Regions from separate parts of the Arthrobacter paludis genome, predicted to be linked through region 1. Evidence: riboswitches for the same ligand, from Rfam matches in the RefSeq annotation. Region 1 holds a riboswitch; each other region holds the start of a gene.
The links. A riboswitch is a leader RNA that binds a small molecule or an ion and turns the genes downstream of it on or off. The one in region 1 is predicted to bind S-adenosylmethionine.
Positions count from the first base shown of each region.

Region 2: another riboswitch for S-adenosylmethionine. It lies ahead of AC1Q5D_RS08280 (bifunctional o-acetylhomoserine/o-acetylserine sulfhydrylase); the one in region 1 lies ahead of AC1Q5D_RS15955 (hypothetical protein).
Region 3: another riboswitch for S-adenosylmethionine. It lies ahead of AC1Q5D_RS00690 (methylenetetrahydrofolate reductase); the one in region 1 lies ahead of AC1Q5D_RS15955 (hypothetical protein).

Region 1 is NZ_JBXAEW010000021.1:58,952-68,815, forward strand. Features, by position in the region: gene AC1Q5D_RS15945 (LOG family protein) at 1-919, shown strand, start outside; gene AC1Q5D_RS15950 (VIT1/CCC1 transporter family protein) at 880-1,995, opposite strand; gene AC1Q5D_RS15955 (hypothetical protein) at 2,065-2,343, opposite strand; SAM riboswitch class IV at 2,354-2,465, opposite strand; gene AC1Q5D_RS15960 (cupin domain-containing protein) at 2,661-3,236, shown strand; gene AC1Q5D_RS15965 (SPW repeat protein) at 3,438-3,797, shown strand; gene speB (agmatinase) at 4,058-5,068, shown strand; gene AC1Q5D_RS15975 (thiamine pyrophosphate-binding protein) at 5,065-6,837, shown strand; gene AC1Q5D_RS15980 (hypothetical protein) at 7,266-7,820, shown strand; gene istB (IS21-like element helper ATPase IstB) at 7,817-8,602, opposite strand; gene istA (IS21 family transposase) at 8,602-9,864, opposite strand, start outside.
Region 2 is NZ_JBXAEW010000008.1:54,829-64,692, forward strand. Features, by position in the region: gene tpx (thiol peroxidase) at 1-372, shown strand, start outside; gene AC1Q5D_RS08265 (phosphotransferase) at 493-1,395, opposite strand; gene AC1Q5D_RS08270 (CPBP family intramembrane glutamic endopeptidase) at 1,427-2,206, shown strand; gene AC1Q5D_RS08275 (VOC family protein) at 2,265-2,912, opposite strand; SAM riboswitch class IV at 3,079-3,194, shown strand; gene AC1Q5D_RS08280 (bifunctional o-acetylhomoserine/o-acetylserine sulfhydrylase) at 3,258-4,601, shown strand; gene metX (homoserine O-acetyltransferase MetX) at 4,598-5,737, shown strand; gene AC1Q5D_RS08290 (hypothetical protein) at 6,101-7,192, shown strand; gene AC1Q5D_RS08295 (hypothetical protein) at 7,189-7,497, opposite strand; gene AC1Q5D_RS08300 (class F sortase) at 7,574-8,053, shown strand; gene AC1Q5D_RS08305 (SGNH/GDSL hydrolase family protein) at 8,050-8,952, opposite strand; gene AC1Q5D_RS08310 (alpha/beta hydrolase) at 9,029-9,694, shown strand; gene AC1Q5D_RS08315 (RNA-binding S4 domain-containing protein) at 9,719-9,864, opposite strand, start outside.
Region 3 is NZ_JBXAEW010000001.1:128,154-138,017, reverse strand. Features, by position in the region: gene AC1Q5D_RS00705 (bifunctional copper resistance protein CopD/cytochrome c oxidase assembly protein) at 1-679, shown strand, start outside; gene AC1Q5D_RS00700 (hypothetical protein) at 669-1,493, shown strand; gene AC1Q5D_RS00695 (NHL domain-containing thioredoxin family protein) at 1,612-3,564, shown strand; SAM riboswitch class I at 3,805-3,904, shown strand; gene AC1Q5D_RS00690 (methylenetetrahydrofolate reductase) at 3,976-4,887, shown strand; gene metE (5-methyltetrahydropteroyltriglutamate--homocysteine S-methyltransferase) at 4,938-7,340, shown strand; gene AC1Q5D_RS00680 (O-acetylhomoserine aminocarboxypropyltransferase/cysteine synthase family protein) at 7,480-8,871, shown strand; gene AC1Q5D_RS00675 (cystathionine gamma-synthase) at 8,873-9,864, shown strand, end outside.

The sequences.
Region 1 (9,864 bases):
GTTCGACGCCTACCGCTCCGGCCTCTACTCGGCGGCCGAGCTCTACGGGGACATCGCCACCCGGCCCTACGAGGAGACGCTCGACGCCCGCGTCTACGCCTGGACGCGGCGGCGGCCGGCGGCCCGGACCGTGGACGCGGCCCTGGCGACGACGCTGCACGACCATGCCGTCGGCTCGGCGCTGACGGCCGCCCTCGGCGGCGGCGGGGCGCTCGCCGGGGACCGCGTCGTCGGCGTCATGGGCGGGCACGCGGCGGGCCGGGGCAGGCGCGGCTACGCGGACGCGGCCCGCCTGGGACTGGGCCTGGCCCGGGCCGGGCACGCGGTCGCCACCGGCGGCGGGCCCGGCGCGATGGAGGCGGCGAACCTCGGGGCGTACGTGTCCGCGGCCGGGGACGGCGCGCTCGACGAGGCGCTGGGCCTGCTCGCCGCGGCGCCGTCGTTCGCGCCCTCCGTCACGGAGTGGGCCCGGGCCGCGGCCGCGGTGCTGGGGCGCGTCGGCGCCGGCGGGCCGAGCCTCGGCATTCCCACGTGGTTCTACGGCCACGAGCCGCCGAACATGTTCGCGACCCACATCGCCAAGTACTTCGCGAACGCCCTGCGCGAGGCCGTGTTGCTCCGCGTCTCCACGGGCGGGATCGTGTTCCTGCCCGGCGCGGCCGGCACCGTGCAGGAGGTCTTCCAGGACGCGTGCGAGAACTACTACGGGGCCGCGGAGACCGTGACGCCGATGGTCCTGGTGGGGCGCCGGTACTGGACGGAGGAGCTGCCGGCCTGGCCGCTGCTGCGCACGCTCGCGGAGGGCCGGGACATGGCCGACTCGATCCACCTCGTGGACGGCGTCGACGAGGCGCTGGAGCGGATCGGCCCCGGTCCGGGTCAGAGCGCGGTGGTGCCGAACGCGAGCCCGAGCGCGTAGGTCACGGCCGCCGCGCCGTAGCCGATCGCGAGCTGGCGCAGCCCCCGCTTCAGCGGCGAGGCGCCGGAGAGCAGTCCGACGACGCCGCCGGTCAGCAGCAGGGCCAGCCCGACCAGGACGGCGGCGACGACGACGGCCGTGGGGCCCGTCAGGCCGAGCAGGTAGGGCAGGATCGGCACGAGCGCGCCGGAGGCGAAGAAGCCGAAGCTCGCCGCGGAGGCGCCCAGCGCGGAGCCGACGGTCTCGTGCTCGTCGTCCGACTGCTCGTCCTCCTTCTCCGGCTGGAGGGAGAACGAGGGGTTGCAGTCGCACTCGAAGTAGCCGAGGCGCTCCGCCGCGCGGTGCTCGGCGTCCTCCTGGGACATCCCGCGCGCCTTGTACACGAGCACGAGTTCGTTGGCGTCCAGGTCCAGGTGCGGGGCCGCCTCGAGCGTGACCTGCGTGGGCCGGGACGCGGAGAGCAGCTCGCGCTGGGAGCGGACGGAGACGAACTCGCCGGCGGCCATCGACAGGGCGCCCGCGAGCAGCCCGGAGATGCCGGTGAGCAGGATGATGCCGGGCGCCAGACCGGCCGCCCCGACACCCATGACGAGGGCCAGGTTGGAGACCAGCCCGTCGTTGGCCCCGAACACGGCGGCGCGGAAGTTCCCGGACATGCGGGCGCGGCCGCGCACGGCCAGGCCGCGCACCACCTCCTCGTGCACCTGCTCGTCCGCGTACATCCGCGGGGTCGCGTCCTTGTCCTGGGCGTACGGGGAGTCGGACTCGGCGCGCTGGGCCAGGGCGAGGACGAACACGGAGCCGAAGTGACGGGCCAGGAACCGCAGCAGGGTGCGGCGCGCGGAGGGCCGGGCCCGGTGGTCCGCGTGCTCGCCGAGCAGGTCGAGCCAGTGCTGCTCGTGACGCCGCTCGGCGTCCGCCAGGCCGAGCAGGATCAGTCGCTCGTCGCCGCCGCGGCGCGAGGCCAGCTCGCGGTAGATCGCGCCCTCGGCGCGCTCGTCCGCGAGGTAGCGGCGCCAACGGCGGATGTCCTGGCGGGTGGGGTCTGAGGCGCCGGTGCGCGTCTCGGGGGCCATGGGGGTGTTCCTCCGGATCGGTCAGCCCCAGTCTACCGACGGCGGTGCCGCCGGGCGGGCCCCTGTGGGCTAGCTCGCGGCCACCGGCTCCCGCGCGGGGGCGGGCTCGGGCAGGCGCTCGAGGAAAAAGACCAGCGGGTTGCCATCGGCGCGTCCGGCGCTCGGCACCCGCACCGTCAGGGCGCCCGAGTCCGGCTCGAAGTCGGGGCGGCGGGCCGCGTTGCGCAGCGCCCGGTCCAGCTCGCCGGGATAGGGGGCGATGAACCGGACCCAGCGTCCGGCGTGCCGGATGGTCACGGTGCCGAGCAGGGAATCGACGATGGGCAGGACGGGGACCGTGTTCGCCACGGGGTTCCTCTCTGTGTTCTTACCCGGCGGGGTGTTCCGCGGGCCGCTTCGTCATCCGAACCACCCACTCGAACCCGGGTTGGTGCGCGGCCAGTCGGAGCTGTGCGCCGCGTCTCATGAAGCATTTCCTCCACAGTAGCGAGGAGGCGATCCGAACCCAACCCCTCCGTGACGCGCCTCACGCCGCCGCCGCGGCGCTTCCGGGTAAACAAATGTTGCGCAGGGGAGTTAATGTGAGGCGGACGACACCCGCCCCTGGCTTAGGCTGATCCGAGCGCCGGAACCGCCCGCCGCCCTAGACCGAAGGTTGTCCCCGCATGAAGGCCCTGCCCGTCGAGCCCAGCAACACGCCGGTGGCGATCGGTTCGCGCCTGCGCGCGGCCCGCCAGGCGCAGCGGATGACGATCGAGCAGCTCGCCGCGTCCACCGGACTCACGAAGGGGTTCCTCTCGCGGGTGGAGCGCGACCTGACGTCGCCATCGGTCGCCTCCCTCGTCACGCTGTGCCAGGTGCTCTCCGTGTCCGTCGGCGAACTGTTCGAACAGCCGGAGACGCACGTGGTGCGGCTCGACGAGGCGCCGCGCGTGTCCCTGGGGGGCCACGGGATCCGCGAGCAGCTGCTGACGGCCCGCTCGGAGCGCCGGCTCCAGGTCATCCGCGCCGAGATCGAGCCCCACGGCTCCGGCGAGGAGGAGATGTACTCCGTCGACTGCGAGGCCGAGGTCCTGCACGTGGTCTCGGGGCGGTTCGTCCTGGTCCTCACGGGGGACCGGTTCGAGCTCGCGGCCGGCGACACCGTCACCTTTCCGGGGCGCGAGCCGCACACGTGGTTGAACCCTTCGGACGAGCCCGCCGTCGTCTTGTGGACGCTGGTCCCCGCCGCCGCGCGCTGACCCCGCCGCCTGACGCCGTCCCCGCCGCTGCGCCGCCCTGGCCTGTCGCCGCTGTGCTGCACCCCAGCGCGGCGGCCCGAATCCTGTGCCCCACGCCAATCGACACCCCGGCGGAGCGGCCCCAACCTGATGCCATGGTGGGGCAGGCCGCCCCGCCCGCCTGGCCGCCGCGAACGGCGGCACTTCAAGGAGTTGCGGAACATGAAGAAGTGGACGCGGTGGCAGGACTGGATCGTCGTCGCGTGCGGGCTGTTCGCCGCACTGTCGGTGCTGTGGCTCGAGGTCACCGGCGCGGCCATGGGCCTGCTGTTGACGCTGGGCGTCCTGCTGGTGGTGGCGGGGCTGGCGAACCTCGCCTCGGTGGATATGCCGGGCATCGAATGGGCCCAGGCCGTGATCGCCCTGGTGCTCGCCATTTCGCCGTGGCTGGGCGGCTTCTCCGACGTGATGGCCGCCGCCTGGACCGCCTGGGGCACGGGCGTCGTCGCGCTCGTGGCCACGCTGCTCGCCCTCAAGCCGAGCATCGCCGGGCACCGGGAGCACCACCACCGGACGGCCTAGCAATCACCCGGGCGGCGTGGCCGCCCCTTCCGGCCGGCTTCCCGCGGGGGCCGGCCGGAGTCATGCCCCCCACTGGTGGCGAGGGCGGGGGCTTGCGCGATGGGGGCTCGGCGGCGCTCGCCCAGACCGGCGGCGCTCCGCGGTTGACGCGTAACCGCCATCACACCTAGGATTCTGACTGAAAACAGTTGTTTCCTGACGCGCAACTCCGCTGCTCGGACCGCGTCCCCGCCGGACCGTCGGTCCCCGCAAGGAGAACCATGGAAGACATCCGCATCGAAGCCAACGGGCACCTGGGCCCCATCGACTCCTCCCGCATCCCGCGCTTCGCCGGCGCGGCCACGTACGCGCGGCTGCCCCGGCTCGACCAGGTCGACTCGGCCGGCATCAAGGTGGTCGGCGTCCCGTTCGACGCCGGAGTCTCCTACCGCCCGGGGGCGCGCTTCGGCGCGAACCACGTCCGCGAGTCCTCGCGGCTGCTGCGCCCCTACAACCCGGCCCTCGACGTCAGCCCGTTCGAGAACGTCCAGGTCGCCGACGCCGGGGACATGGCGGTCAACCCCTTCAACATCCACGAGGCCATCGAGACCGTCCAGGCCAACGCACTGGACCTGACGGCCGACGGCGCCTCGCTGCTGACGCTCGGCGGCGACCACACCATCGCGCTGCCCCTGCTGCGCGCCGCCTCGGAGCGCGCCGGCGAACCCGTCGCGCTGCTCCACTTCGACGCCCACCTGGATACGTGGGACACCTACTTCGGCGCCGAATACACGCACGGCACCCCGTTCCGCCGGGCCGTCGAGGAGGGCATCCTCGACACGGAGGCGATCAGCCACGTCGGCACGCGCGGGCCGCTCTACGGCAAGCGCGACCTCGAGGACGACCGGCGCTTCGGCTTCGGCATCGTCACCAGCTCGGACGTCTTCCGCCAGGGCGTCGACGAGGTCGTCGCGAAGCTGCGGGACCGGATCGGCTCCCGGCCGCTCTACGTGTCCGTCGACATCGACGTCCTCGACCCGGCCCACGCGCCCGGCACGGGCACGCCGGAGGCCGGCGGCATGACCAGCCGCGAACTGCTGGAGATCCTGCGCGGCCTGCGCGGACTCAACCTGGTCGGCGCCGACGTCGTCGAGGTCGCGCCCGCGTACGACCACGCGGAGCTCACCGGCGTCGCCGCCTCGCACGTGGCCTACGACCTCGTGACCCTCATGGCGGACCTGCGCGCGGACCGCGCCGCCCGGACCGCCGCGGCGGGGGAGGCCCGGGCATGACCGGCCGGAGCGACGCCACCACCGACGCCCGGACCGCGCCCGCGGAGCCCGGGGCGCCCGCTGCGCCGTCGTCGTCCGCCGCGGCGGCGCCGCCGTCGTCCACCGCCACGGCCCAGCGCAACGGCGGCGACCTCGTCGTCGAGACGCTGGCCGCGCTCGGCACACGCACGGTCTTCGGCATCCCCGGCCAGCACGCGCTGGGGCTCTTCGACGCCCTGTCCCGCTCCGACCTGCGCTTCGTCTCCTCCCGCGTCGAGAACAACTCGGCGTTCGCCGCCGACGGCTACAGCCGCGCCACGGGCGAGGTCGGGGTCCTGTTCCTGTCCACCGGCCCGGGCGCGCTGACCTCGCTCGCGGGGCTGCAGGAGGCCTACGCGACCGGCGTGCCCCTGGTCGTCGTGGCGAGCCAGATCCCGCTCTCCGGGCTCGGCGCCCGGCGCAAGGGGATGCTGCACCAGCTCGACGACCAGAAGGCCTCCGCCGCCAACGTCACCAAGTCCCAGCGCACCGTCCACCACGCCTCCGGCATCCCGTCCGCGATCCAGGACGCCTGGGCCGACGCGGTCACCGTGCCGCAGGGACCGGTCTGGGTCGAGGTGCCGCAGGACGTGCTGCTGGCGCCGACGCAGGTCCCGCCCGTGCAGGACGCGCTCGCCGAGGCCTACGACCATCCGCCGCGCACGGAACTGATCGACGAGGCCGTCCGCTGGCTGGACGGGGCCCGCAGGCCCGCCATCGTCGCCGGGGGCGGCGTGCGCCGGGCCGGGGCCGAGGACTCGCTAAGGCGCGTGGCCGAGCGGCTGTCCGCCCCGGTGATCTGCTCGCCCGGCGGCAACGGCGCCTTCCCGTGGGAGCACCCGCTCTCCCTGCAGTCATGGGTCGAGGACCGGCACACCACCGAGGTGCTCGAGGACGCGGACGTGCTCATCGTCGTGGGCTCCTCGCTGGGCGAGGTCACGTCCAACTACTTCACGCTGGCCCCGCGCGGCCGGATGATCCAGATCGACGCCGAGCCGCGCGTGCTGGAATCCAACGTCCCGGCCCTCGGCATCCGGGCCGACGCCCGGGCGGCGCTGGAGTACCTCGACGAGGCCCTGTCCCGGGGCGGGGGGCCCGCCGCGCGCGACTGGCACGGGCGGCACCCCGAGGAGGTCGTCGCGGACACGCTGGCCAAGGTCCGGGCGCGCCTCGACGCCCAGGACCTGGGGCTGGAGCGCCGGTTCATGGCGGACATCCGGGCCGCCGTGCCGGACGCGATGCAGACGTTCTGGGACATGACGATCGCCGCCTACTGGGGCTGGTCCTGCTGGGACTCCCGGTCCGGGCAGTTCCACTCCGCGCAGGGCGCCGGCGGCCTCGGGTTCGGCTTCCCCTCCGCGATCGGCGGGGCCGTGGGTCTGGCGGCGACGGGACGTACCGGGAACGGCGCGCGCGTGCTCGCCGTCTCCGGCGACGGGTCGGCCATGTACTCGATCGCGGAGCTGGCCACGGCGCGCCAGCACGACGTGCCCGTGACGTGGCTGATCGTCGACGACGGCGGCTACGGGATCCTGCGCGAGTACATGACCGAGACCTTCGGCAAGGCGACGGCGACCGAGCTGGCGCGGCCGGACTTCGTGGCGCTGGCCGAGTCGTTCGGGGTCCCCGCCCGGCGGGTCGGGCCCGACGGCGTGCGCGGCGCGCTCGAGGACGCGTTCGCGGGGGAGGGGCCGAACGTCGTGGTCGTCGAGACGCTGCTGCGGATGTTCGCGCCGACGCACCTCGACTGAGGCGCCTCGGCCGACGCACTGACGCACCCCGGCTGGGGCGCCTCGGCTGGGGCGCCTCGGCTGGGGCGCCTCGGCTGACGCACTGACGCACCCCGGCCGTTCCGACCGGGCCGGCCCCGCGAAGTCACCCTCTCCGCGCAATGTCGCCCTTTCGTCCGCGAGATCGGGGTTTCGGCTGCGATGTCGGGGTTTGCTAGGGGTGACATCTCCGCCAAACCATGATGTGGCGGACCGTCCCCGGGGCGACGTGGAGCGGGAGCGGCCAGGCGGCCGCGTCGTCGCCGGGGACTGCGGACGCTCCCGGCCGCCCCAGGCACCGGCGGCGCTCCGCGGCGACGGTCCCTCCACAGCGCGGTTCCGGTCGTGTCTCATCCACATCGTCGCGGAGCGGCCCGAACGGCAGGGACGGGGCGGCCAGAATGCCGGACATGGCCTCGTCTTCGCCCAGCATCCGCCGCTCCCCGTCGCTCCAGACGGCCCTCGACGCCCTCGCGACCACGAACGACCTGGAACGGCGGGGGCTGGGCCCCGGCGACATCCGCCGGGAGGTGGAAGGACGCCGCGTCGAGCGGTTGAGGCGCTCGGTCTACGTGCCCGCGGTGCTGATGTCCGCCCTGGCACCGTGGGAGAGGGCCGTGGTGGAGATCCACGCCCATGCGCTGGCCGCCCGGACGCGGCCCGTCTATTGCTTCGGTTCCGCGGCGAGGCTCTGGGGACTGGACCTTTGGGATGCCGACCGCGCGATCCACGTGGCCCATCCCGGCCGGCGGGGCGCGGAGGCCGGCCCGATCCCGGTGACGCGGCACAACTTCGCCGTGCCGCCGTCCGACCAGACGGTCGTGGGCGGGCTGTCAACGGCCAGTAGGAATTGCCCGTGGGCGGCCAGCGGTTCTGCCCGCTGGTGGCCAGGGAAAGTGCCCACTGGTGGCCGGCTGGTTTGCCCGCGGGACGGGTGGTTGGTGCCGGCCACTGGTGGTGTCTAGGTCAGTGGCATGACTCCCTTTCCGGCCAGGGCCTGGGTGAGTCGGACGGAGTCGCCGGTGGTTTGGCAGACGTGGGCGTGGTGGAGGAGCCGGTCCACGGTGGCGGTGGCCAGGGTCTTGGGCATGAGCTCGTCGAAGCCGGCGGGGTGCAGGTTCGAGGACACGGCCACGGAGCGTTTCTCGTAGGCGGCGTCCACGACCCGGTAGAGGCCCTCGGCGGCGTCGGTGGCCACTGCAAGCAGGCCGATGTCGTCGATCACGACGAGGTCGGCGCGCAGGATCCGGGCCACGGCCTTGGTCACGGTGTCGTCGGCCCGGTGGGCGCGGATGAGCGCGCCGAGGTCCTCGAGGGTGAACCAGGCGACCCGCTTGCCTTCCTCGACGGCCTGTTGGCCCAGGGCCTCGAGGAAGAAGGTCTTGCCGGTGCCGGAGGGTCCGCAGACGACGAGGTTCTCCTTGCGGTGGATCCATTCCAGGGTCCGCAGGGCCTGCTGGGTCGGGGCCGGGATCGAGGAGGCTGTCTCGTCCCAGAGGGCGAAGGTCTTGCCGGTGGGGAACCCGGCGGCCTTGCGCCGGGTGGCGAGCATGGAGCGGGCCCGGCCCGCGGTTTCCTCGGCCAGCAGGGCCTTGACGGTCTCGGCCGGTTCCCAGCGCTGGGCGCGGGCGGTGGCCAGCACCTCGGGGGCGACGGCGCGGGCGTGGGGCATCTTCAGCTGGCGCATCAGCGCCGCGAGGTCCTCGGGCAGGGCCGGGGCGGTGGTGTTCGGGGTGGCGATGCCCATCAGGGGTGCTCCTTCCCGGAGGTGGTGGCGCCCAGGCCCGCCCAGCCGGCGGTGCCCTGGGTCAGGGACGTCCCCTCGTCGGCGGTGCGCAGCCCGGGCCGGTGCCCGGCGGCGGTGAGCAGGGAGGCTAGGTCCCCGTGGGCGAAGCGGTGGTGGACCGCGGCGAGGCCGAGGGCCTTGTCGACCTCGTTGGTCCCGGCGATCTTGGCCAGGGCGACGGCCTCGGCCATCTTGGCGTTGATGCGGTGCGCGCCCGCGGCGGCGGCCTCGAGCAGCCAGGACCTCGCGCCCGCGCCGATGCCCAGGAACTCGGCCTCGGCCTTCGAGCGCGGCACCGGGGTGTGGTCCCCAGGGACCTTGGCCGGGTCGTGGTCGGGGAAGTGGGAGTCGTCGATCGCCGGGGACCCGGGCGCGGCCACCGGATGCCGGGCGACCTCGAGGGCACCGTCGGGGCCGGCGTGGACGATCACGACCCTCGCGTCGGCGCCGGTGCCGTGTTGGCGGATGAAGACCTCGGCGCCGAGCAGGTGGGCCGGGACGGAGTACTGGGCGTTCTCGTAGGAGACCATCGGCGTGTTCGGCGGCACCTTCCGGCCCGTCCCGTAGGCGATCGTGTGCGCGGCGTCGGGGACCCGGTGCAGGGCGGGGGCCTCGTCGGCGAGCATATCCACGGGCCGGCGGCGGGTGGTGCGGTGCTCGCGGGAGTTCACCAGGTCCATGAACGCCTGGCAGGCCGCCTCGAGCTCGGCGAACGAGGCGTAGGAGCCGCGCAGGTTGGTGTCCTTGGGCACGAGGTCGGCCTTGGAGACCTTGACCGCGTTCTCCACCCCGCCCTTCGACGCCGGGTCGGCAGGCTGGCAGGTGAGGACCTCGACCGAGTAGTGCTTCGCGAACGCGACGGTCGCCTCGTTGCGCACCGGCACCCCGGCCACGTGCATCGTGGTCACCGTCTTCTCGTTGTCCGTCAGCACGTACGTCGGGGCCCCGCCGATGATCCTGAAGGTGCGGTCCAGGGCGGCGAAGACGCTCGGGGCGGTCCGGTCGCGCAGCGCGAGCACGATCCGGTACCGCGACCATGCGAGCCAGGCCACGAACAGCACCGTCTTGACCCCGCCGATGACCGGTCCGTCGCCGAAGTCGTACTGCAGCCAGCCGCCGGGCTCGGTGATCCAGGGCCGGTGCACCCGCCGCCTCCCGCGGCGGTAGGCGTCCTTCGCGGTCGCCACGGCACGGCGGGTCGAGCGCTCCGAACCGGCGTAGCC
Region 2 (9,864 bases), on a different contig from region 1:
TCCGGGCGCCGCGTCGTCCTGAACATCTTCCCGAGCGTCGACACCGGCGTGTGCGCGGCCAGCGTCCGCCGCTTCAACGAGCTGGCCGCGGGCCTGGAGAACACCGCGGTCGTGTGCGCCTCGGCCGACCTGCCGTTCGCGCTGGGCCGCTTCTGCGGCGCCGAGGGCATCGAGAACGTCACGGCGGCCTCCGCGTTCCGCTCCGGCTTCGGCGAGGACTTCGGCGTCGAGCAGGCCGAGGGCCCGCTGCGCGGCCTGCTGGCCCGCGCCGTCGTCGTCCTGGACTCCGATGGCACCGTGCTGCATTCGCAGCTGGTCCCGGAGATCGGCACCGAGCCGGACTACGACGCCGCGCTGGCCGCCCTCAACTAGGGACCGGCACCGCCCTTCGACATCACCCCTTCGGCGCAATGTCACCCGTAGCAACGGGTGACATTGCGCCGAACGGGTGACTTCGCTGAGAATCCGGGGCCCCCTGATGCGGCCCACCGATCAGCGGGCCGCCGCAGCGGCGTCCAGCAGCCGGGGCCCGGCCTTGCGGAACAGCCGGTCAAGCCGGGGCGCGTCCGTGCGGCGCGAGGCGTCGTGCACGGCCTCCAGGGTGAACGCCCCGATCCACACCCGGGCCCGGCGTGCGGCCGCGGCGTCCGCGGCGATGAGCGGCAGCAGGTCGCGGCCGTGCCACAGCGCCAGGTGCGCGGCGTTCACCGCCGGGTCCCACGCCGCGGAGAGGTCCCAGTCCAGGATCCCGACGAGGCGGCCGGCGTCCCAGTGCATGTTGTGGCCCGCCAGGTCGCCGTGGACGAGGCCGGGCGGCACGCCGGCGAACCCGGGCAGGCGCGCGAACACCGTTTCCGCCGCCGCGCGCAGCCCGGGCGGCAGGGCCGCGAGCGTCTCCGCCTCGCGCAGCGGAGTCCAGGGGCCCCGGTAGGCGAACGGGGGCGCCAGCAGGTGGCGCAGCGGGGCCGTGTCGACGCGGGCCAGGTCCGCGAGCACGGCGCGCAGGGTCGCGGCCTCCCCGCGGTGCGGCGGGTGCGCGGCGCCAGGCAGGTACTCGAGCACGACGGCGGCGCGCACGCCCGGGGTACCGTCCGGACCGACGGTGCCCGAGGCCCCCGCGGTCTGGACCCCGCCGTCGTCCCCGCTCCAGACCGGCGAGAGGGAGCGCGGCACCCGCGCCGACAGCAGCGGGGCCAGCGCGTCCGCCAGGGCCGTGCGCCGGGCCAGGTCGGCGGCCGCCGCCGGCGTCCGCGCCATGCGCAGCACCGCCTGGCCGCGCGCCACGAGCACCATGTGTTCGCGGCCACCCTCCTCGACCACGCCGCCGGCCCAGTCCGGGCCCGGCCGGAGCCGTCCGGCGAGGCCGATCTCGGCGGGCAGCGGCGGTCGGGTCATGGCGCCATTGTTCCGCACCTAGGATCGGAGCATGCAGCCAGAGCCGGACGCCCGCACCGCCCTGCCGGGGAGCCGCCGCGTCCCGTGGCTCGAACTCGGCATCGTCCTCGCGCTGTCCCTGGGCCAGTCGGCCGCCTACGCCGTCGTGGAGCTCGCGGACAAGCTGACGCGCGGTCCCCTCGGCGGGCAGACGACGACGATGAACCCGCCGCTGAGCGACCGCCGCTACTTCGACCTGACGTACCAGTTGCTCGACATCGCGTTCGACCTCGCGCCCGTGGCCCTGGTCTTCCTGCTGTTCGCCCTGGGCGGCCGCAACGGGTTCCGCGCCATGGGCTTCGACCTGCGCCGGCCGGGCCGGGACGCGGCCTGGGGGCTGCTGCTCTTCGCCGTGATCGGCGTGGGCACGCTCGGCGTGTACGCGGCGGGCCGGGCGGCGGGTGTGACGACGGCGATCGTGCCCGCGGCACTGGACCCCTATTGGTGGACGGTTCCCGTCCTGCTGCTCTCGGCGGTCCGCCACGGGATCCTCGAGGAGACCATCGTCGTCGGCTTCCTGCGCGACCGGCTGGCCGCGCTCGGGTGGGGCACCGGCGCGTTCATCGCGGCGAGCGCGCTGCTGCGCGGCTCCTACCACGTCTACCAGGGCTTCGGCCCGTTCCTGGGCAACGTCGCGATGGGCGTCGTGTTCGCGTGGTTCCACGTGCGCACGGGCCGCGTCATGCCCCTGGTCGTCGCCCACGCGCTGCTCGACGCGGCCGGGTTCGTCGGGTACGCCCTCTTCGGGGCGGCCATCGGCATCGGGGCCTAGACGCGGCGACGGCGGCCCCGCACCGCGGGACCGCCGTCGAGCACTGCGCGGCCTGGGGCTACAGCGTGATGGGGCCCGTGGGGGTCTCGAACGTCACGGAGAGGATGCCCGGGATGCCGTTGGGTGCCTGCCATTCGACCTCGACGTCGTCGCCGACGGGGGAGCGGTCCGGCTGGCCCAGCCACTCGCGGACCCGGTCGCGGGAGCCGGCGATGCACACCTTCGAGATCCGGCCCTGCGGGTCCGGGATGGCGTTGGAGGGGTGCAGGGCCTCGGTGCCCTCGTCCCAGCGGAGCATGTAGGGCACCTGCGGGTCCGCGATGAGGCCCTTGATGCCGATCTGCTGCCAGGTGAGCTCCTGCCCGTCGGGGAACTTGCGGTTGCCGGGCACCGACTTGCGGCCCAGCCGCTCCTCGAACGGGGCGAGGTCGTCCACGGCGACGCACCAGCCCATCCAGCCCCCGCCCATCTCCGAGCGGGCGCGCACGGCCTGGCCGAACGGCGCCTTGTCGCTGGCCGGGTGGTCGAGGACCTCCACCACCTCCAGGTACTGGCGGTTCTTCAACGGAAAGATGACGTTCCGGGTCCCGAAGCGCGGGTGGACCCCGCCCTTGACGGACTCGAGCCCCAGGGTCTTGGCGACCCGCTCGGCCGTGGCCGTCAGTCCGTCGGGTCCGCAGGCGTAAGAAACATGGTCCAACCTCATGGATTCATGATGTCACCTTGTGAAGTGCGTCTCGACTTAGGGTGGCCTAACCGGCGCAACAATGCGGCGATCGCGGACCCGACGGTGTAGGGCCCGGAGGGCGGTGCGTCACATTGCGACGGGGCGGCTTGCCGCGGCGGCCCCGGGTGCCGGAGACTTGGGGGACGGTCATGAGCGCCAGCGTCAAACCCCGGTTTGCTGGCCGGCAACCCTCCACTCGCGGTGGGGTGCCCCGGGTGAGGACCAGGTCCGTTGCCACAAGGCAACGGACAAGCGCGGGTCGATCCCGCACGCAGGCCGCTGGCGTGCGTGGCGTGGAGGCGGCCCCGACGAGAAGGGGAGACCATGTCCCAGAACTGGAACTTCGAGACCCGCCAGATCCACGCCGGCCAGGCGCCCGACCCGGCGACGGGGGCCCGGGCCCTGCCGATCTACCAGACCACCTCGTTCGTGTTCCCCAGCGCGGAGAGCGCGGCCGCCCGGTTCGCCCTGCAGGAGCTGGAGCCGATCTACACGCGGATCGGCAACCCCACGCAGGAGGCCGTCGAGACCCGCATCGCCGACCTCGAGGGCGGCATCGGGGCCCTGCTGCTGGCCTCGGGCCAGGCGGCGACGACGTTCGCGATCCTCAACCTCGCCCAGGCCGGGGACCACATCGTGGCCAGTCCGAGCCTGTACGGCGGCACGCAGAACCTGCTCAAGCACACGCTGGCCAAGCTCGGCGTCGAGACGACGTTCGTCGCCGACCCCGACGACCTCGAGGGCTGGAGGGCGGCGATCCGCCCGAACACGAAGGCCCTGTTCGGCGAGGTCGTCTCCAACCCCCGCCAGGACGTCCTCGACATCGAGGGCGTGGCCGGCGTGGCGCACGCGGCCGGGCTGCCGCTGATCGTGGACAACACGCTCGCCACCCCGTACCTGGTCCGGCCGATCGAATGGGGCGCCGACATCGTCGTGCACTCGGCCACCAAGTACCTCGGGGGCCACGGCACGGCCATCGCGGGGGCCATCGTGGACTCCGGCAACTTCGACTTCGCGGCCGACCCCGAGCGGTTCCCCGGGTTCAACACGCCGGACGAGTCCTACAACGGGCTCGTCTACGCCCGTGACCTCGGCGCCAACGGCATCCTCGGGGCCAACCTCGCGTACATCCTCAAGGCCCGCGTGCAGCTGCTCCGCGACCTGGGCTCCGCCGTCGCGCCCCTCAACGCCTTCCTGATCGCCCAGGGGCTCGAGACCCTGAGCCTGCGCGTGGAGCGCCACGCCGCCAACGCCCAGCGTGTCGCCGAGTTCCTCGAGGCCCACCCCCAGGTCGAGTCGGTGGCCTTCGCCGGCCTGCCCTCGAGCCCCTGGTACGAGCGCGGCCGCAAGTACGGGCCGAAGGGCATCGGCGCGATCGTCGCGTTCGAGATCGCCGGGGGCAAGGACGCCGGGCAGGCCTTCATCGACGGGCTGTCGCTGCACTCCCACGTCGCCAACCTCGGCGACGTGCGCTCCCTGGCCATCCACCCGGCGTCCACGACGCACGCCCAGCTCAGCGAGGAGGAGCGGCTCGCCGCCGGCGTCAAGCCGGGCCTCGTCCGCCTGGCCGTCGGGATCGAGCACATCGACGACATCATCGCCGACCTGGAGTCCGGTTTCGCGTCCGCCGGCGCGCACCCGACGGCCTCGGCGCAGGCGGTGCGGTGAGCACCAACGTGGACACTCCGCAGGTGACGCGGGGCGCCGTCGGGACCGCACCCGACGGCGTCCTGCGGCGCCTGCACACCGGGCCGTTCGACTTCGAGACGGGGGGCCGGCTGCCCGCCGTCGACATCGGGTTCGAGACCTGGGGCACGCTGAACGAGGACGCCTCCAATGCCGTCCTGCTGCTGCACGCCCTCACCGGCGACACCCACGTCGCCCGCGGTGAAGGCGACGAGCCCGGCTGGTGGGACGGGTTCGTCGGCCCGGGCCTGACGGTCGACACCGAGCGCTTCTTCGTGGTCGCGCCGGCCATGCTCGGCGGCTGCTACGGCACCACCGGACCCGCGTCCCCGGACCCGAACGGGAACCCGTGGGGCTCGCGCTTTCCTTTCACGACCATCCGCGACTCCGTGCGCCTCGAGGCGCGGCTCGCCGACGCGCTTGGGATCGGCGCCTGGCACGCGGTGCTCGGCGGTTCCATGGGCGGGGCCCGCGCCCTGGAATGGGCGGCCTGCCACCCGGAGCGGGTCAGGCACTGCCTGGTCATCGCGGCGACGGCCGCGGCCAGCGCGGAGCAAATCGCGTTCGGCCAGGCCCAGTCCGCGGCCATCCGCCTCGATCCCGGATTCCGGGGCGGGGACTACTACGCGGACGGCGGATTCCCGGACGCTGGCCTGGCCCTGGCCCGGCGCATCGCGCACATCACCTACCGCGCCGAGCCCGAGCTGGACCTGAGGTTCGGCAACCGGGCGCAGGGCGCGGAGGACCCGTACGGATCGGCCACGCGGGACCGCGGGCGGTTCCAGATCGAAAGCTACCTCGACCACCAGGCGGACAAGCTGGTGGGGCGGTTCGACGCCAATGCGTACCTCGTCCTGAACGACGCACTCGTCGGACACGACGTCGGCCGCGGGCGGGGCGGCGTCGAGGCGGCCCTGGCGGGGCTCGCGGGCGTCGAGTTCATGGTGGCCGCCGTCGACAGCGACCGGCTCTACTGGCCGGAGCAGTCCGAGCGGCTCGCTTCCCTCCTGCCCGGCGCGCCGGGCGTGCAGTACATTTCCTCGCCCCTCGGCCACGACGGGTTCCTGACGGACATCCAGCAGCTGGACGGCGTCCTGCGGGAGACCATCTTCGCCTGAGGCGCCGTCCCTCCGCGCTGTCCGGCCCCCTGGGGAGACGGGCCCGGCCAAGCGCGCCCTCCACCCGCCGCCTGCGCGCGCACAGTGCAGTCCAGTGCGCGCTGGTGGCGCCCCCGCGGTCCCCCTGACCGCCAAAAGGCCGTCATCACGGCCCTCGACGCTTCCCGGATTCCCCGCCGCAGTGCAACATAATCCACCCGCTGTGAGGCCTTGACGCGCATGGTCCTTCGCCCCTTGCAACGGACCAACCCGCTGGTAGGTTTCCCGGCAAGGCGCCCGTGGGGGGCGCCCCGCCGAATTTGGGGCGCCGCATCGTGGGGATTGCGGCGGTTCGGCACACAACCGAATCACTTGGGGATCATCATGACGAACATCCGTTGGTCCGCCGCCGCCGTGACGGCCGCGGCCACACTCGCGGTGGGCGGCTCCACCGCCTATGCCCTGCAGGCCATCGTGCCTGCCTCGCCGCCGACAGGCGTGACCGCCGACAACTCCGGCGACCAGACGAACGGCACCGCCTACTGGGAGGCCTATTTCGGCGGCAGCTGCACCAAGGTCGAGGGCTTCGCTCCGGGCGCCACCAGCTACACCATCGGCGCCCCCAGCCCCGGCCACGTCTGGTTGGGCGTCGTGGTCAAGGCCGGCTCGGGCGACGGCGAGAACACCGTCTACTCCAGCGACATCGTCGCCGGGAATTCGTACGGCGCGTCGAATGACAAGGAGATCAGCCACGTCATCCTCTGCCAGGGGCCCGCGCCGTCGAGCGCGCCCCCGGAGACGGAGGACCCGGAACCGACGGAGACGGGCGGGGAACCGTCCGGGAGCGCCAGCGTGACGCCGACGAAGAGCGAGGAGCCGGAGCCGACGCCGACGAAGAGCGAGGAGCCCACGCCGACGCCGACGCCGACGAAGACGGAGGAGCCCACGCCGACGCCGACGCCGACGCCGACGAAGACGGAGGAGCCCACGCCGACGCCGACGCCGACGCAGACCAAGGAGCCGCAGGAGCCGACGCCGACGCCCACGCCGACGCCGACGCCGACGCAGACCAAGGAGCCGCAGGAGCCGACGCCGACGCCCACGCCGACGCAGACCAAGGAGCCGCAGGAGCCCACGCCCACGCCCACCGCGTCTCCATCGCCCAGCCCAGCCGGGGGAACGCAACCGGTTCCGCCCAGCCCCGACCCGACCCCCAACCCCACGCCATCGGACTCGCCGAGCGGGCAGCCCGTGGGTGGCGTCGCGGGTCCGGGCGGCGGGCCCACCGGCGGAGGGACGACAGGCGGCTTCCCGGTCCCCGGCATCGTGCACACGGACGGCGGGGAGTTGACGTCGGCGTCCAGCACGGCCTCGTCCGCGTGGACACTCGCGGCGACGCTGGGCGGGCTCGGGCTGCTCGGGGCCGCGGCGGTCGCCAACACCGCCAGGACGCGGCGCTCCGGAGCCGACGACTAGCGGGCGGGTGCGATGCGCTCCGCCACACCGGCGACGGCGGTGCTGGTGGCGGCCGGCCTCCTGCTGGGGGCCTCCGGTGCCGTCCTCGGCGGTCCGCCGCGGGGCGGCCCCGAGGCGTCCGCCGTGCCGCCGGTCCTGACGGCACCACCGGCCCAGGCCGCCGCCCCGGCGCCTGGATCGACGGCGTCCCCGCCGGGGCGGCCGACGCCGACGGGCCGGTTCGCCTCGTCGTCTGTGCCCGCCCCGGCGTCGTCCGCGGCCCCCTCGGCCACGGCGCCGCGTCCCCCGGCGTCGGCGTCCGCCACCGTGGGCTCCGCTGCGGGCCGGACCTCGGCCGGCGGGGGGAGCGGTTGGGCCGTTCCGCGCGGAAAGCCGGTGCGCGTGACGGCCCACCAGGGGGGCCGGACGCTGTTCTCGGCCCCGCTCGTGCCGACGGGGACGAATCCCCGCGGGGAGCTGGTGCCTCCGTATGGGGCCGCCGGCTGGTATGCCGAGGCGGGGTGGGCGGAGCGCGTCCCGGGGGCGCCGGGACCGTCCATCGTCGCGGCGCACGTGAGCAAGCTCGACGGGGCGGGGCGCGTGGTGCCGGACCACTTCTACGAATTGCACCTGTTGCGCGCGGGGGACACGGTGGAAGTGTCCTACGACTCGGGCGAGACGGCGCGCTTCAGGGTCGTGCGCTCGGAGCCGGTGGACAAGGCGGAAGCGACCGACGTGGAGCACAGCGCCCTGGCCCGAAGCATCTGGCGCCCGGGAGGCAGCGCGCCCCGGCTGCGGCTGTTCACGTGCGATGCCAGCACCCCGTTCCAGTCGGGGCACTACCTGGGCAACTGGGTCGTCTGGGCCGATCGGACGGGCTAGCCCCCACCCGGGCCGGGGCCCTCGGCGCCGTCCTGCGCGTCGGGGTGCCCCGCCCCGACGGTACCGGTCTCCAGCGGCTCCGCCAGCGGGCGCTTCGGCGTGATGCCGTCGCCGGTGGACTGGTGGCGGATGCCGCGGATGACCCAGGGGGCCAGGTGGGTCCGCGCCCAGACGAGGTCCTCGCGCCGGGCCTGCCGCCAGGTTGTCGGCTCCGGCGGGGCCACCTCGAGCGGCTCCAGCCGGTGCGGCACGTTGAGGGTGTCCAGCACCATGAGGGCGATCGTGTGGTGCCCCAGCGGCGAGAAGTGCAGGCGGTCCTCCGCCCACATGGCTGGCTGGTGCAGCTCGGGCAGGGCCCAGAGGTCGGCGACGACGGCGCCGTGGCGCGCCGCGACGATGCGCAGGTGCTCGTTGTAGACGGCCACCCGACCGCGACGGGCGCCCAGCACCGGGGTGCGCCCGATGTCGGGGCCAGTGAACAGCAGGACCGTCGCCCCTCCGGAGGCCAGGCGGCCCACCGCGTCGTCCATGAGGACGGCCAGCGAGTCGGGGTCGCCGCCGGGACGCAGGACGTCGTTGCCGCCGCCGCAGATGCTGACCAGGTCGGGGCGCAGCTCCAACGCGGGGCCGACCTGCTCGTCGACGATCCGTTGCAGGAGCCGCCCCCGGATGGCCAGGTTGGCGTAGGAAAACCCGGGGGACTGGCGGCCCAGCTCCTCCGCCACCCGGTCCGCCCAGCCACGGTGGCCGCCGGGGGAGCCGGGATCGGGGTCGCCGATGCCCTCGGTGAACGAGTCGCCGAGCGCGACGAACCGCCGCCACGGGTGCGGCGTCTCTGGCGGGGGCCCCACCGGTCCGGGGCCGGACGCCGGCGAGGAGGCCGAGGTGACGTTTCCCACGCGGACAGTGTCGCAGGGACGTCGTCGCGGGTCACGGGCCGGGCGCGCACGGCACCGCTCTGGAAGAATGGCCACCATGGCTGAAACCCCTTGGAACCCCACCGTCGTCTGGTCGCGCCCCGAAGAGGAGCGCGACGGCACCCCGCTGCTGGTGCTTTTCCACGGCTACCTGTCCCACGAGCGCGACCTGATCGGGCTGGCCCCGATGCTGCCCGACGGGTTCACGCTCGCCTCGGTGCGCGCCCCGCACGCGCTGGGCCCCGGCTTCACGTGGTTCCCGCTCATGCACGAGCCCGACTTCTCCGTCGAGAAGGTCGTCAAGGCGGCCGGGGACGTCTGGGCGTGGCTGGACACCGTCAAGCAGCGCCACAGCTCCGTGACCCTGCTCGGCTTCTCCATGGGCATGGCCGTCGCGACCAGCGTCCTGCGCCACCGGCCCGACGAGATCGCCGCCGTCGTCGGCCTGTCCGGCTTCGCCGTGCCCGACGGCGGGCACCCGTTCTTCGACGACGACGCCGTCAAGTCCGCCAGGACCCCCCTGTTCTGGGGCCGCGGGCAGGAGGACACCGTCATCACGCCGGACAAGATCGAGTACACGCTCCAGTGGGCCACGGAGCACGCCGACCTGACGAAGATGCTCTACGCGGGACTGCCCCACAGCATCAACGAGGCCGAGCTCGGCCACGTGCGCGAGTTCCTGGACCACCACGTCCTGCGCGACGGCGCGGGCGTCGCCGAGTAGGACCGTGCCGCCCGGGGCGGACGGCTATGCGCGTGACTCGACCCGGACCGCCTCGCCGTTGACCTCCACCGTGTCCCCGGGCCGCACCTGGCGGCCGCGCCGGGTCTCGATGTCCCCGTTCACCGTCACCAGCCCGTGCTCCACGAACTCCTTGGCCTGCAGGCCGTCCT
Region 3 (9,864 bases), on a different contig from region 1:
GCCGATCTTCCTGGTCATCGGCAACCCGGTCACGCTCGCCCTGAGGGTCCTGCCGGCGCGCCTCGACGGCACGCGCGGGCCCCGGGAGTGGATCCTCGTGCTCGTGCACTCCTGGTTCTCGAAGCTCGTGACCCACCCGCTGTTCGCCGCCGCGAACTTCGCCGGGTCGATCATCGTCTTCTACAACACGGACCTGTTCCGGTTCGCGATGGAGGAGCACATCGGCCACGAGCTGATGAACCTGCACTTCCTGCTCACCGGCTACATCTTCGCGCTGACCATGATCGGCGGGGACCCCCTGCCCCGGCGGGCCGCCTACCCGATCCGGCTGCTGATCCTGCTCGCCACCGTCGCGTTCCACGCCTTCTACGGCGTCTCGATCATGGGCCAGGAGTCCCTGATCCAGGCCAGCTGGTTCGGGAACATGGGGCGCCCCTGGGGCCCGAGCGCCCTCGAGGACCAGCGCGCCGGGGCGGGCGCCATGTGGGGCATCGGCGAGGTGCCGACCCTCGTCCTGGCCCTCGGCGTCGCGCTCGCGTGGAGCCGCGACGACGCCCGCGAGTCGCGCCGCCGGGACCGGCAGGCGGACCGCGACGACGACGCGGAGCTCGAGGCCTACAACCGCATGTTCGCCGACCTGAAGCAACACGACGAGGAGATCGACCGCCGTGGCCGCTAACCGCCCCCGCCCCCTGCGCGCCGCCCTGGCCGGCGCGGCCGCGCTGCTGGCCCTGTCCGCCTGCGCGGCCCCCGCCGAGCCGCCGGCCGACCCCCACGCCGGGGTCGACACCGGGGCAGCCGTCCCGCCCGAAGCGGCCCCGGGCGGCTCCGGGTCCGGCGCGCCGGCCGCGGACCGGGGCGGGTCGCCGCGCGCCCAGGCCGCCGTCGACGCGGGAATCGCCGCCGCGGCGGCCCTCGGCTTCGGGCTCGCGGCCCCCGCCGCGTCCGCGGACCTCAAGGCCCTCCGCGAGGCGCCGGCCGATGCCCTGGAGGGCGTCGTCGTCGCGCCCTCGACGTGCCGCGGCGTGGTCGAGGAGCTCTCGTGGGCTCCCGGGCAGCAGTCCGCCGACGCCGCCCGCACCGACTTCACGACGCAGGGCGCCTCCGTCACCGGCTCGGTCGAGGTCGCCCCGGTCGACGACCGCGCCGCGCTGGACGCCCACTACGCCACGGTGGAGCGGATGCTCGGCGAGTGCTCCCAGGTGACGCTGAACATCCAGCAGGAGACCGGCAACGGCGGCGTGGTCCCGGAGACGGTGCCGCTGACCAGCACCGCGCCGGAGGTCTCCGGGGCCGATGTCGACTCGGCACTGCTGTGGACGCGCGGCCGCGACGGCCAGGCCCTCCAGCAGCAGGCGCTGGTCCTCATGGGGGAGCGGGACGGGCACGTGGCCATGGTCTCCTTCATCGGCACCAGGGGCCTGGACGACGGCCGTTTCGCGGAGATGGCCTCGGGCATCCTCGACGCGACCCTCGCCGAAGCGGGCGGGTAGCGGGGGACGACGGCGGCGCCCCCGCCGTCGTCCGCCGTCATCCGGGGCGGCGCCGGGAACAGCCGCGGGGATAATGGCGTTGGAACCAGAACGTCAGCCGACAGCGTCCAGGAGCAGCATGAACACCCCCACCCCAGCCACCGAGTCCGTCCGCGCCTCCTACCGGGTCCGCGCCTCCGAACTGGTGGGCCGCAACTGGCTCAACACCGGCGGCAAGCAGGTCACCCTCGAGGACCTGCGCGGCAAGATCGTGGTCCTCGACTTCTGGACGTTCTGCTGCATCAACTGCCTCCACGTGCTGGACGAGCTGCGCCCGCTCGAGGAGAAGCACCGCGACAAGCTGGTGATCGTGGGCGTGCACTCGCCGAAGTTCGAGCACGAGGCGGACCCGGACGCCCTGGCCGCCGCCGTCGAGCGCTACGAGATCCACCACCCGGTCCTCGACGACCCGGAGCTGGACACGTGGCAGGCCTACTCCGCCCGCGCCTGGCCGACGCTCGTCGTCATCGACCCGGAGGGCTACATCGCCGCCCACCTGACGGGGGAGGGCCACGCCAACGGCCTCGGCATCCTCGTCGAGGAGCTCGTCGCCGAGCACGAGGCCAAGGGGACGCTGCACCGCGGCACCGGCCCCTACGTGCCGCCCCCGGCGCGCGAGGGCGACCTGCGTTTCCCCGGCAAGGTCGCGGCCCTGCCCAACGGCAACTTCCTGGTCGGCGACTCGGGCCACCACCGCCTCGTCGAGCTGGCCGGGGACCTGTCCACCGTCGTGCGCACCATCGGCGAGGGGACGAAGGGCCACGCCGACGGCGGCCCCGACGCGGCCCGCTTCAACGAGCCCCAGGGCCTGGCGCTGCTGCCCGCCGACGTGGCGGCCCGGGTGGGCTACGACGTCGTCGTCGCCGACACGGTCAACCACCGCCTGCGCGGCGTCTCCCTGGGCACCGGCGAGGTCGTCACGGTGGCCGGCAACGGGGTCCAGCGCCTGCTGGACGTCGAAACGGCCCGGGCCGCCGGGGACGCCGCGAACGACGCCGGGGCCTGGGTGTGGGACCTCGGCGCCGACCCGCTGAACACCTCCCTGTCCTCGCCGTGGGACGTGGTGTGGAGCGCGAAGGCCGGGCGCGTCGTCGTCGCCATGGCCGGCACGCACCAGATCTTCTCCTTCGACCCGGCCACCGGCGCGCTCGAGGTCTTCGCCGGCACCGGCCTGGAGGGGCTGACCGACGGCCCCGCCGGCGGGTCCTGGTTCGCCCAGTCGTCCGGCCTCGCCGTGGACGCCCGGGGCGACGTGTGGGTCGCCGACTCGGAGACCAGCGCGCTGCGCGTGCTGCGCCTCGGCGACGACGGCCGCGTGGACGCCGTCGCGTCCGCGATCGGGACCGGCCTGTTCGACTTCGGGTTCCGCGACGGCGAGGCCGGACAGGCCCGCCTGCAGCACCCGCTGGGCGTCGCCGCGCTGCCCGACGGCTCCGTCGCCGTGGCCGACACCTACAACGGGGCCGTGCGCCGCTACGACCCGGCCACGGGGACCGTCTCCACCCTGGCCCGCGGCCTGGCCGAGCCCTCCGACGTGCTGCTGGACGGCTCCGTCGACGGCGAGGCCGTGCTGCTGGTCGTGGAGACCAACCGCCACCAGCTCGTGCGGGTGCCCCTGCCGAAGGAGGCGCTGACCGTCGACGAGGGCGCCTCGCAGACCGCCCGCCCGCGCACGCCCGTCGCCGCCGGCCAGCACGCCCTCGAGGTCCGCTTCGCCGCGCCGAAGGGCCAGAAGCTGGACGACCGCTGGGGCGACCCGACGCAGCTGAAGATCTCCTCCTCGCCCGAGGAGCTGCTGCTCGAGGGCGCCGGCACGTCCGTGGGCCTGGCCCGCACGCTGGTGCTCAACCCCGACGTCGCCGAGGGCGTCCTGCACATCACCGCCCGGGCCGCGGCGTGCGACGGCGAGCCCGGCGGGGAGATCCCCGACCACGCCGCCTGCCACCTGTACCAGCAGGACTGGGGCATCCCGGTGGTCCTCGACGCCGGCGGCGAGACCGCGCTGACGCTCGACCTGCGCGGGCTGGACTAGGAGGCGCCGGCGGCCCGCGCCGCCCACCCCCCACCGATAGGCGGGGCTCCCCGAGGGGAGCCCCGCCTTTTTGCGTGCCCTCCCTCGGGCGTCACGGGCCCGTCATGTGACGCGGGCGCGGCCCGGGTGTGACGCCCGCGGGCCGCCCCGCCGGGACACGATCCGTCATGTGCGCCCGCGTGACGGCCGCCGCCGCCGGGAACTTGCCGCATCCCGGGCGGCGCGGTGACATGGACCCACCAGCCATCCAGAGCGGCCGAGAGATCTGGCTCGACGACGCCGCAGCAACCATCCGGGGCCCACGGTCCGGGAACGGTGCTACCGCCAGAAGCGATGGAGACACATCGTCGGCGCCCGGGCGGGCCCCGCGCCGATGCCGTGCACTCCCTCGCGATCCCGCGAGGAGGACGAATGACCACGACCACCGCGGCGGCCCCGCCGTCGCTTTCCTACGAGCTGTACCCGCCCCGGGCCGGCGTGGCGCCGGAGCGGATCCAGGCCACCGTCGAGGCCCTCGAGGCCACGCAGCCGGACTACGTGTCCGTCACCTGCAACGGTTCCCCGTCCAGGCGCCGCGCCTCGCTCGACTTCCTCAGGCACCTCATGCACGAGACCCGCCTGCGCCCGGTGGCGCACCTGACCTGCGTCGGGGAGACCACCCGGTCGCTGGACCGGACCGTCCGGGAGCTGCTCGGCCTGGGCGTGCGCGGAGTCCTGGCCCTGCGCGGGGACCTGCCCACCGACCCCGGGGTCGACCGGGGCGAGTTGCCGTTCGCCCGGTACCTCGTGGAGCTGATCCGCGACGTGGAGCAGCGGCACGGGGCCACGCTCGCCGGCGGACGCCTGTCCGTGGGCGTGGCCGCCTACCCGGACCACCACCCGGAGTCCCCGTCCTTCCAGCACGACCTCGAGGTGCTGCTCGCCAAGGAGCGGTCCGGCGCGGACTTCGCGATCACGCAGGTCTACTTCGAGCCGGACCGCTACGGACGCCTCGTCGCGGCCGCCCGCCGCGCCGGCGTCACCATCCCGATCGTGCCGGGGATCATCCCCTTCGACAGCGAGCGGCGGCTCGAGCGCCTGGCCCAGCTCACCGGCCTGGCCCCCGACCCGGCGCTGCTGCACCGGCTCGCGACGGCCTCGGACGACGGCGCACGCCGCCGCATCGGCGTCGACGCCGCCCTGCGGCTGGCCCGGGCGGCGTTCGACGACGGCGCCCCCGGCCTCCACCTGTACACGTTCAACGACCACCGCGGATCGCTCGACGTCGTCGAGGCCCTCGGACTCGCCGGCACGGCCCACCGGGCCGCCGGCGTCCCCGCCTGACCGGCGGACCGACCCACCACCACAACCACCACACCACCCAGGAGAGAACCATGACCGCCCAGCACCAGACCCCGGCCCCCGGCTTCCCGGCCGCCACCGTCCTCGGCTACCCGCGCATCGGCCGGACCCGCGAGCTCAAGCGCGCCCTGGAGGCCCACTGGGCCGGACGGCTCGACGCCGAGGGGCTCGACCGCGCCGACCGCGCCGTCCAGAACGCGACCGTGGAGCGGCTCGCCGAGCTCGGCCTGCGCACCGACGACTCCTCGATCCCGGCCGACTTCGCCCTCTACGACCAGGTCCTCGACGCCACGGCGGCGCTCGGCGCCCTGCCGGGCCGCTTCGCCGACCTCGCCGGGGAGGACGGGTCCGTCGACACGGCCGCGTACTTCACGCTCGCCCGCGGCGACGCCGAGCGGCCGCCGCTGGAGCTGACGAAGTGGTTCGACACGAACTACCACTACCTGGTGCCGGAGATCGGCCCCGAGACCCCGTTCGCGCCGCTGGCCCACCGGCTCGAGGCGATCGTCGCCCGCTTCCGGGGTCTCGGCGTCGCCCTGCGGCCGGTGCTCGTCGGCCCCGTCACCTACCTGCTGCTGTCCAAGCCGGAGGACGGCTCGCCGGACGGGTTCGACCCCCTGTCGCGGCTGGACGACGTGGTCGCCGCCTACCGGGGCATCCTCGCCCGCCTCGCCGAGGCCGGGGCCGACTGGGTGCAGTTGGACGAGCCGGGCCTGGCGACCGATCGGGGCGGCGCGCTGGCCGGCGAGGGCGGGCCGGTGGAACGCGCGTACCGCGCCCTCGCTGCGCCCGGCGACGGCGGGGCCCGCCCGGCCCTGTTCGTCACCACCGGCTACGGCACCGCGGGCGACCCCGCCGAGCCCGGGGCCGCGCTGGGGGTCCTCGCCCGGGCCGGCGTGGAGGCCGTGCACGCCGACCTGGTGCGCGGCGACGTCCCCACCGCCCGGCACCTGCGACTGCCCTCCGCTACCCGCCTCGTCGCCGGGATCGTCGACGGGCGCAACGTGTGGCGCAACGACCTGCGCGCTTCCCTGGAGGTGCTGGTTGGCCTGCGCGCGGCCGCTCCCGGAGGGGTCTCCGTGGCCACCTCCACGTCGCTGTTCCACGTGCCGCACGACGTCGCGGCCGAGCGGAACCTTCCGGAGCACCTCGCCGGGTGGCTGGCCTTCGCGGACCAGAAGGTCGCCGAGGTCCGCTCGCTCGCGACCGGCCTGGCCGCGGGCGGAGACGCCATCGCCGCCGCCGTCGCCGACTCCGACGCGGCCCGCGCCCACCGCGCCGACTTCGGCGGAGTGCGCGTGGACCGCGTCCGCCAGCGGCTCGCGGCGCTGACGGACGAGGACTTCCGCCGGGTGCCCGCCGACGAGCGGGCGGCCCTGCAGCAGGCCCGGCTCGGGCTTCCGCCCCTGCCCACCACGACGATCGGGTCCTTCCCGCAGACCGGGGAGGTCCGGAAGGCGCGCGCGGCGGTGCGCTCCGGGGCGATCGGCCAGGCGGAGTACGAGGAGTTCCTGCGCGCGGAGATCGGGCGCGTGGTCCGGCTCCAGGAGGAACTGGGCCTGGACGTCCTGGTCCACGGCGAGCCGGAGCGCAACGACATGGTCCAGTACTTCGCCGAGAACCTGGACGGCTTCGCCGCCACCGAGCACGGCTGGGTCCAGTCGTACGGGTCCCGCTGCACGCGCCCGTCCATCCTGTGGGGCGACGTCACGCGCCCGCGGGCATTCACCGTCCCGTGGATCCGCCATGCCCAGGCGCTGACCGAGCGGCCGCTGAAGGGCATGCTCACCGGACCCGTGACGATCCTCGCCTGGTCGTTCGTGCGCGACGACCAGCCCCTCGGGGAGACGGCCCAGCAGGTGGCCCTCGCGCTGCGGGACGAGATCGCCGACCTCGAGGCGGCCGGAACCGGGATCGTCCAGGTCGACGAGCCGGCCCTGCGGGAGCTGCTGCCGCTGCGCGGCACCGGCCACGCGGACTACCTGGAGTGGTCCGTCCGGGCGTTCCGGCTGGCCACGTCCGGCGTGCGCGCTGACACGCAGGTCCACACGCACCTGTGCTACTCGGAGTTCGGGGAGGTCATCTCCGCCATCGACGCCCTGGACGCGGACGTGACCAGCATCGAGGCCGCACGCTCGCGGATGGAGATCGTCGCCGACATCGCCGGGTTCGGGTACGGCCGCGGCATCGGCCCGGGCGTGTACGACATCCACTCCCCGCGCGTGCCGTCCACGGAGGAGGTCGAGGGCCTCATCCGGCAGGCGCTCGGCAGCGTCCCGGCGCACCGCCTGTGGGTCAACCCGGACTGCGGGCTGAAGACCCGCGGCTACGCCGAGACCGTGGACTCCCTGCGGAACGTCGTGGCCGCGGCCGCGCGCGTCCGGGACCGCGCCGCGGACCGGCGCCCCCTGGCCGGGACGGACGCCCGCGCCTGAGCAGTGGCGGGCGGCGGCACCCCGCCGCTGCCCGCCGCGTCCCGGCGGCTCTCGCCGTCCCAGCCGCCCGCCACCGCGCAGTACCCGCCGCCCGCCGCCCGGCGCCGGCCCCCGAACCCCCGCAGACGAGGAGCCCCTCATGACCGCCACCCAGCAGGCCCCCTGGCCGGGCGCCGCCCCGGCCACGGCCCAGGTCCACGCCGGCTACGCGCCGCAGGCCCCGCACTATCCCGCCGCCGCCCCGATCCACCAGACCGCGTCCTACGCCTTCCCGGACTACCGGACCGCCCGGGCGATGTTCGCCCTCGCGGAGCCGGGCTTCACGTACACCCGGACCGGCAACCCCACCACCGCCGTGTTCGAGCAGCGCCTGGCCGCGCTCGAGGGCGGGACCGGCGCCGTCGCCACGGCGACGGGCCAGGCCGCCGTCGCCGTCGCCCTCCTGGCCCTCCTCCAGGGCGGGAGGCACCTCGTCGCGTCCTCGCGCCTCTACGGGGGGACCGTGGACCTGCTGACGGACACGTTCGCCGACTTCGGGATCGAGACCGACTTCGTCGACCCCGCGGACCCTGCCGCCTGGGGCCGGGCCGTGCGCCCCACGACGCGCGCCTTCCTGGTCGAGTCGATCTCCAACCCCCTGGCCACGCTGGTGGACCTGCCGGCCCTGGCCGGCGTCGCCCAGGCGGCCGGGGTGCCCGTGGTCGTGGACAACACGCTGGCCACCCCGGCCCTGTACCGGCCGTTCGACCACGGGGCGGACATCGTCGTGCACTCGGCCACGAAATTCCTCGGCGGTCACGGGACGGTCCTGGCCGGGGCGCTGGTCGACGGCGGCACGTTCGACTTCGCCGCCGACCCGGGGAAGTGGCCGCAGCTGGCCCGGCCCAAGGCCCGCTACGGAGGGGCGACGCTGCTGGAGCGCCACGGCGCGGCCGCCTACCTGACGCTGGCCCGGAGCAAGTACCTCCACGACCTCGGCCCGGCGCTGGCCCCGGCCAGCGCCGCCGCCGTCGCGCAGGGGCTCGAGACGCTGGGGCTGCGGGTCGCGCGGCACACCGCCTCGGCGGAAGCCGTCGCCCGGCACCTGCAGCGGCACCCGGCCGTCGCGCGCGTGCACCATCCGGCCCTGGCTGGCCACCGGGACTCGGCCCTCGCGGCCCGGGACTTCCCCCGGGGGGCCGGGTCCGTCTTCTCCTTCGACCTCGACGCCGGACCCGGCGAGGTGGGCCCGTTCATCGACCGGCTCCGGCTGTTTCGGCTCGTCGCCAACGTCGGCGACACGCGCTCGCTCGTGGCGCACCCCGCCGCGATGACCCACTGCCGGCTGACTCCGGCGCAGCGCGCCGCGGCGGGCATCGCCGAGACCACCGTCCGGCTCTCCATCGGCCTCGAGGCGTTGGAAGACCTCGTGGCCGACCTGGACCGGGCCCTGGCCCCGCTGGCGGGGCGCGCCACGCGCCGGGGCGGCCCGGAGGCGGCGGCGCCGTCGCCGCCTCCCCGGGCGGCGGCCGCGGCCGGAAGGGGGGCCTGAGGTGGCCGCGGCGCGGGGGCCGGCGCGGCTCGGGTTCAACACGGCGGCCATCCACGCCGGGCAGGAGCCCGACCCGCTGACCGGGGCGGTGGTGCCGCCGATCTACCAGACCAGCACGTTCGTCCAGGACGGGATCAACGTCCTGCGCGCCGGCCACGAGTACAGCCGCGGGTCGAACCCGACGCGCGATGGGTTCCAGACCCAGCTCGCGGCCCTGGAGGGCGGGGCGGCGTGCTTCGCGTTCGCGTCCGGGATCGCGGCCGAGGACGCGCTCCTGCGGGCCGTCCTGCGCCCCGGCGACCACATCGTCCTCGGCGGCGACGGGTACGGGGGGACGAACCGGCTGGTGGCCCAGGTCCTGGCCCCGTGGGGCATCGAGCACACCGCCGTCGACATCACCGACGCGGAGGCGGTCGCCGCCGCCGTCGTGCCGGGACGGACGGCCCTGCTGTGGGTCGAGACCCCGTCCAACCCGCTGCTGGCCGTCGCCGACCTGGCCGCGTGGGCGCTCGTGGCGCGCGACGCGCGGGCCCTGCTGGTCGTCGACAACACGTTCGCGTCCCCGTACCTGCAGCGCCCGCTCGAATGGGGCGCCGACGCCGTCGTGCACTCCACCACCAAGTACATCGGCGGGCACTCGGACGTGCTCGGCGGCGCCGTCGTGGTCGCGGACCGGCCGTTCCGGGGCCGGACGCTCGCCGAGGCCGTCGGGTTCCAGCAGTTCGCGGCGGGGGCCGTCGCCGGGCCGCAGGACTCCTACCTGGCGGCGAGGGGCCTGAAGACCCTGGGGCTGCGCATGGAGCGGCACGGGGCCAACGCGCACGAACTGGCGGTGTGGCTCCAGGGGCACCCCGCCGTGGCCGAGGTCCTCTACCCGGGGCTGCCCGGCCACCCCGGCCACGCCCTCGCCGCGCGGCAGATGGACGGCTTCGGGGGCATCGTCTCCGTGCGGCTCGCCGGCGGGGAGCGCGCCGCCCGGGCCTTCGCGGAGTC